Euzebya sp.: one gene and its partner. The protein of the gene in region 1 interacts with the protein of each later gene in a pairwise test. Links are inferred from orthologs where the notes say so. Each region holds a gene or a part of one and is shown in the gene's direction. Other genes may lie near its edges.

What was found. Proteins that work in one complex are often made in the same cells at the same time.
Region 2: the proteins of ACEQ2X_RS02135 (region 1) and glp interact in binary tests that used the Escherichia coli proteins (3 or more experiments, as listed by UniProt). The link is inferred for Euzebya sp. from one-to-one orthologs.

What each region holds. Positions count from the first base shown.
Region 1 is NZ_CAXQBR010000004.1:29,280-32,213, reverse strand. The notes cover bases 35-2,898. They hold ACEQ2X_RS02135 (molybdenum cofactor guanylyltransferase), read left to right. Parts: upstream 35-1,109; coding sequence 1,110-1,688; downstream 1,689-2,898. Other genes in these bases: ACEQ2X_RS02120 (LysM peptidoglycan-binding domain-containing protein), read left to right, coding at 2,844-2,898; ACEQ2X_RS02125 (hypothetical protein), read right to left, coding at 2,025-2,750; ACEQ2X_RS02130 (hypothetical protein), read right to left, coding at 1,717-2,028; ACEQ2X_RS02140 (hypothetical protein), read left to right, coding at 911-1,093; ACEQ2X_RS02145 (maleylpyruvate isomerase family mycothiol-dependent enzyme), read left to right, coding at 93-914. In the rest of the region: more of ACEQ2X_RS02150, read left to right, coding at 1-34; more of ACEQ2X_RS02120, read left to right, coding at 2,899-2,934. UniProt on the Escherichia coli protein: Transfers a GMP moiety from GTP to Mo-molybdopterin (Mo-MPT) cofactor (Moco or molybdenum cofactor) to form Mo-molybdopterin guanine dinucleotide (Mo-MGD) cofactor.
Region 2 is NZ_CAXQBR010000001.1:9,338-12,276, forward strand. The notes cover bases 30-2,898. They hold glp (gephyrin-like molybdotransferase Glp), read left to right. Parts: upstream 30-782; coding sequence 783-2,015; downstream 2,016-2,898. Other genes in these bases: galU (UTP--glucose-1-phosphate uridylyltransferase GalU), read left to right, coding at 30-769; moaC (cyclic pyranopterin monophosphate synthase MoaC), read left to right, coding at 2,027-2,554; ACEQ2X_RS00075 (molybdenum cofactor biosynthesis protein B), read left to right, coding at 2,575-2,898. Also shown: more of galU, read left to right, coding at 1-29; more of ACEQ2X_RS00075, read left to right, coding at 2,899-2,939. UniProt on the Escherichia coli protein: Catalyzes the insertion of molybdate into adenylated molybdopterin with the concomitant release of AMP.

The sequences.
Region 1 (2,934 bases):
CACGAGGTGTTCAACGAGCCCGAGCGCGACCGGGTCATCGCCGACGTGATCGCCTGGTTGGACGAGCGGGTGGCGGACCGCTCCACGGCCTCGTGAGCGACGCCGCCCTCGCGCCCGCAGAGGCCGCCGCGGCGGCGGAGGCCCTGTGGGACCGGGTGGCCGCGGTGGTGGACGGCGCGCTCGCGACCGGGGACCCCGTGACCTGGCACCGTCCCACCCCGTGCCCGGCGTGGGACGTCCACGACCTCGTCGCGCACGTGACCGGGGCGACGTCCCGCTTCGCGGGTCTCGACCAGCCCGCGATCCCGGAGGGGTGGGCGCCGCCGGCCGGCATGTCCGCGCTCGACGCCCAGATGGAGCGGGACGTCGCCGCCCGCCGGGACTGGTCGCCGGGACGGCTCCGCGAGGAGCTCGACCGCGCGGCACGGGCCCAGGTGGAGGGGCTGGCCGCGCTCGACGACCTCACCGGCGACGCGGTCGGGCCGCTCGGCCCGACTGACCAGCGGGACCTGTTCGCCGTCCGGATGTTCGACCTCTGGCACCACCTGTGGGACCTCTCGACGGCACTCGGGGTGCCCGCCGACCTCGCCGACGGAAGCCGCGCGGCCGTCGAGTGCCACACCTACGTCGCGGCGCGGATCCCGTGGCTCCACAGCCGCCAGGCCGCCGCGCCGGAGGGCGCGGCGGTGCGGGTGGTGCTCGGCGACCCGCTCCGCTGGGACCGCACCGCGGTGGTCGTCGACGGGCGGGGGCGCTGGGGCGACGTGCCCGCCGAGGACGTGCTCGAGGCGCCGGCAGCGGTGTTCAGCCTGCTGATGACCGGGCGGCTGGACGAGGGCGCCGCCGCCGCGGCGGGCCTGGTGACCACGGGTGGGGAGGCGTCCCGGCTCGCGACGGCCCGGATGTTCTCGTGAGCGAGCGGCCGGTGGGGCGGATCCGCTACCTCCCGATCTCCCTCGGCCTGGGCCTGTTCGTCGGGGACCTCGCCACGCTCGCCGTCACCGGGCAGGTGACCGTCCTGCGCCTCGCCGCGTCCGCGCTGGTCGCCGTGGTCACCTACCTGGTCGCGAGCTGGCTCGTGGCGCGGCGTTGAGGGCGGTGGCGCGCACGTGACGGTCGGCACCGCGGGGATCTCCGGCGTCGTGCTGGCCGGGGGGGCGTCACGGCGGATGGGGCGGGACAAGGCCCTCATCCCCGTCGACGGCGCGCGCCTCGTCGATCGCGCGGTCCGCTGCCTGCGCCAGGTCGCCGACGACGTCGTCGTCGCCTCGGGACCGCGGCGGATCCCCGACGTCGCGGTGCCGCAGGTCCCCGACCGTCCGGCTGACGTCGGCCCCCTCGGCGGCCTGGTCGCAGGCCTGGTCGCGGTCGAGCACGACCTCGCCGCCGTCCTGGCCGTGGACCTGGCCGACCCGGACCCGGGGCTGCTGGGTGCCCTGGCCGACCGCTGGGCCGGCGAGCCGGCGCTCATCCCCTCCGCCGACGGCCGACCCCAACCCCTGCACGCCGTCTGGGCCGCGACGGCGGCGATGGGTCTGGCCGTGCTGGTCGCCGACGGCGTGCGGTCGGTGGCGCGGGCCGCCGAGGCCCTCGGCGCGACCGTCCTCGACGAGGCCACCTCGTCCGCCCTGTCCGGACACGCCCGGTGGGCGCGGAACCTCAACAGACCCGAGGACCTGCGCGGCTGAGCCGAGCGGTGGGCGGTGGGTCAGACCGTCAGACCGTCAGACCGGCGGCCCGGAGGGTGGCGCGGGCGCGGTCGGCGGGGACGCCGGTCTCGGTCGGGGGGAAGTCGCACGCGGCCAGGCCGTCGCGGAGGGCGGTCGCCACCGCCAGCGGGTCGAGGGGCGGGTCGCCGCCCAGGACGGCGAGGGTGAGGCGGTGGTGGGCGCCGGCGCCGTCGGCCAGCCAGAACCGGCGGCCGGAGGCGTCCCAGGTGATCACCGGGTCGGTGCCGGAATCCCACCAGATGTCGGCGGTCTCGCGGAGCTGGGGTGCGGCGAGCCGGCGCTCGTCGTGACCGGTCACGTCGGGGGCATCAGCGGGAGGAGCCGGCGGCTGGTCATCCGGCCCTCGAGGTACCGGACCAGCTCGGCGTAGACCGCCGGGGTGGTCATCTCGGTCAGCTCACGCCGCATCGACCGGTACACGGGTTCGGTGCCGCCGTACGCACGGTCGTCGTCGGTGGTGCACCACCACGCGAAGTCCGACCCACCGGGCCCCCAGGCCCCGCGGTCGTAGCTGGTGACGACGGTGGTGACGCGCTCCTCGCCGTCGTCGGCCACGTCGGTCTCGATCTCGCGGCGGAGCGGCACCAGCCAGCAGACCTCGGGCTTGTAGTCGACCGGGTGCTCGCCGCGGTCGACGGCGTACTGGTGCAGAGCGCAGCCGGGGCCCCGCGTCCAGCCGGTGCGGTTGAGGAAGATGCAGGCCCCCTCCACCATGCGGGTGCGCTCGCTGCCGTCGGACTCGGTGGCGATGATCCCCCGGCGCGACGCGAGCGCGTGGCGCTGCATGTACTCGGGCCCGAGCACGTCGACCATCTCGATCGTCCGGTCGCGGTCCTCGTCGTCGACGAAGTGCGCGCCGAAGCGGCAGCAGCCGCGGTCGTCGCCCTCGATGCCAGCGGTCCCGGGGCAGCCCTGGCCGTAGATGCAGGAGTACGACGAGGTCAGGAACGAGACGTCGAAGAGGTACCGGTCGTGCGGCTCCTCGGGGTCCGTCAGGCTGACCCACTCGCGGTCCAACATGGCGGCGGAGGGTAGACGTCAGAGGACCCCCGTGCGACCGGGACACGTCCTGCTTCCTCGAATGCCGTGTCGATCCGTGGATACTAGGGATCCATGGACTTCGACTACGAGGGAGCCGAGGACTTCGGAGGACGCATCCTCTGGGGTCGCATCGCCGTGTTCGCGGCCGCGCTGATCCTCGCCT
Region 2 (2,939 bases), on another replicon or contig:
CCAGTACGTCGTCGAGGAGGCGGTCCGCGCGGGCCTCGACGACATCCTCATGGTGACCGGCCGGGGCAAGCGGGCGCTCGAGGACCACTTCGACCACGCCGTCGAGCTCGAGCGGCAGCTCGCCGCCACCGGCAAGGAGGACCTCCTCGCCGCCGTGCAGGCCGTGACGAACCTGGCGCTGGTCCACTACGTCCGCCAGGGCAAGCCCCTCGGACTCGGCCACGCGATCGGCTGCGCCCGCCACCACGTCGGCGACGAGCCCTTCGCGGTCCTGCTCGGCGACGACCTGATCGGCGAGGACGAGCGCCTGCTGCAGCGGATGGTCGACGTCTGCGCCGAGACGGGCCGCTCGGTGATCGCGGTCATGGAGTTCGGTGACGAGGACCTCTCGCGCTACGGCGTCGTGGCCGCCGAGCCCGACCCGGACCACCCCGACGTCTACCGGGTGACCGACCTGGTCGAGAAGCCGGGCAAGGCGAACGCCCCCTCCAACCTCTGCATCATCGGCCGCTACGTCCTGACCCCGGACATCTTCGACCACATCGAGCAGACCAAGCCCGGCCGCGGCGGCGAGATCCAGCTCACCGACGCGATGCGCGCCCAGGCCCGCGACGAGCCGATCCGCGCGATCAAGTTCACGGGCACCCGCTACGACGTGGGCCAGAAGGGCGACTACCTGAAGGCGACGGTGCAGGTGGCCGCCAAGCGCCACGACCTCGGGCCTGAGTTCATCGAGTTCCTCCGCAGCTTCGTCGCCGGGCTGGGCTGAGGCACCCCGCGCCATGGCCCACCGCCACCACATAGACCCGGACGAGCTGACCGCGCTCGCCGACCACCGGCGCCAGATCCTGTCGGCGGTCGCGCCGCTACCGCCGGTGTCGGCGTCGCTGCTCGAAGCCCGGAGCCTCGTCCTGGCCCAGGACGTCGCCGCGCCCGGCGACATCCCGCCCTTCGCCAACTCCGCGATGGACGGCTTCGCGGTCCGGGCAGCCGAGGTCGGCGAGGGCAGCCGGCTGCGCGTCGTCGGGGAGATCGCGGCCGGCTCGCCCGACCTGCCCTCCCCCGGCGCCGGCGAGGCCGTGCGGATCATGACCGGCGCCCCGATGCCCGCCGGGGCGACGGCGGTCGTCCCCGTCGAGCTGGTCACCGAATCCGACGGCGAGGTCGTCCTCGACACCAGCCCGGAGGTCGGCGACAACATCCGGGCCTCCGGTGAGAGCGCGCGGAGGGGCGAGGTCGTCCTGACCGCCGGCCGTCCCCTCGGCCCCGCGGAGATCGGCATGCTCGCGGCGATGGGGATCCCCCGCGTGGAGGTGCACCCCCGGGTCCGCGTCGCGACGCTCGCGACCGGCGACGAGCTGGTCGAGCCGGGCACGCCGCTGATGCCGGGGCAGATCCACGAGTCGAACTCCTACGCCCTGGCCGCCCAGGTCGCCGAGGTCGGCGCCGTGGCCTTCCGCCAGCAGATCGCCCGCGACGACCGCGCCGCGCTGCGCAAGGCGTTCACCGACGCCCTCGCGACCGCCGACGTGCTGGTCACCTCCGGCGGGGTCAGCGCCGGCCGCTACGACCTGTCGAAGCAGGTCCTCGCCGAGCTCGGCGACGTGACGTTCGCCAAGGTCGCGATGCAGCCGGGCATGCCGCAGGCCTTCGGGTCCATCGACGGCGTCCCCGTCTTCGGGTTGCCCGGCAACCCCGTGTCGGCGGCGGTCAGCTTCGAGGTGCTGGTCCGCCCCGCGATCCGGCGCATGCAGGGCCGCACCGACCTCAACCGCCCGCGGGTCACCGCCCGCCTCGCAGAGGACGTCAGGAGCCCCGAGCACAAGGTCTCGTTCCTCCGGGTCACCCTCGAGCGGGGCGACGACGACTGGCTGGCCACCACCACCGGCGCCCAGGGCTCCGGCATCCTCCGGTCCATGGTGCTCGCCGACGGGCTGGCCGAGATCCCCGCCGACCGCACGTCGATGGCGGCCGGCGAGCCCGTCGTCGTCCACCTGCTCGTCGACCCGACCTGACCGGAGGCGCGATGGCCACCGACCCCTCCACCCCCTCCCTCACCCACCTCGACGACCGCGGCCACGCCCGCATGGTCGACGTGGGCGGCAAGGACGTCACCGCCCGCAGCGCGACCGCATCCGCGGTGGTGCGGCTGCGGTCCGACACCGCGGCGCTGCTGGTCGAGGGTCGCCTCCCGAAGGGCGACGCCATCGCCACCGCGCGGCTGGCGGGCATCACCGCGGCCAAGCGCACGCCGGATCTGATACCGCTGTGCCACGTCATCGCGCTGGCCGGCGTCGAGGTCGAGATCGACGTCGACGCTGCCGAGGGGCGGGTGGCGATCACCGCGACCGCCCGCGCCGCGGATCGCACGGGTGTCGAGATGGAGGCGTTGGTCGCCGCCTCCACCGCCGCGCTGACCATCTACGACATGACCAAGGCCGTCGAGCGCGGCGCGGTCATCGAGCACGTCCGCCTGGAGCACAAGGTCGGCGGGAAGAGCGGCGACTGGCACCGCGAGGGCACCCCCACGGCGGCGGGGGAGGGGGAGGGGTAGTGCACGCCGAGGACGTGCGGGTGCGCATCATCACCGTCTCGACCCGGGCGAGCGCCGGCGTGTACGACGACGACGCCGGTCCCGCGGTCGCCGAGGTGCTGAGCCGGGCCGGTCACACCGTCCTCGGGATCGCCGTCGTCCCCGACGGTCGCGAGGGCGTGTCCGCCGCGATCGTCGAGGCGTGCGCCGACGCCGACGTCGTCATCACCAACGGCGGGACGGGGCTGCACCCGAAGGACACCACCCCCGAGGCCACCGCGGACGTGATCGACCGCGAGGTGCCGGGCATCGCCCAGGCCATACGGGCGGCGTCGCTCGCGATCACCCCGATGGCGATGCTGTCGCGGGCCACCGCCGGCATCCGAGGGTCGACGTTGGTCGTCAA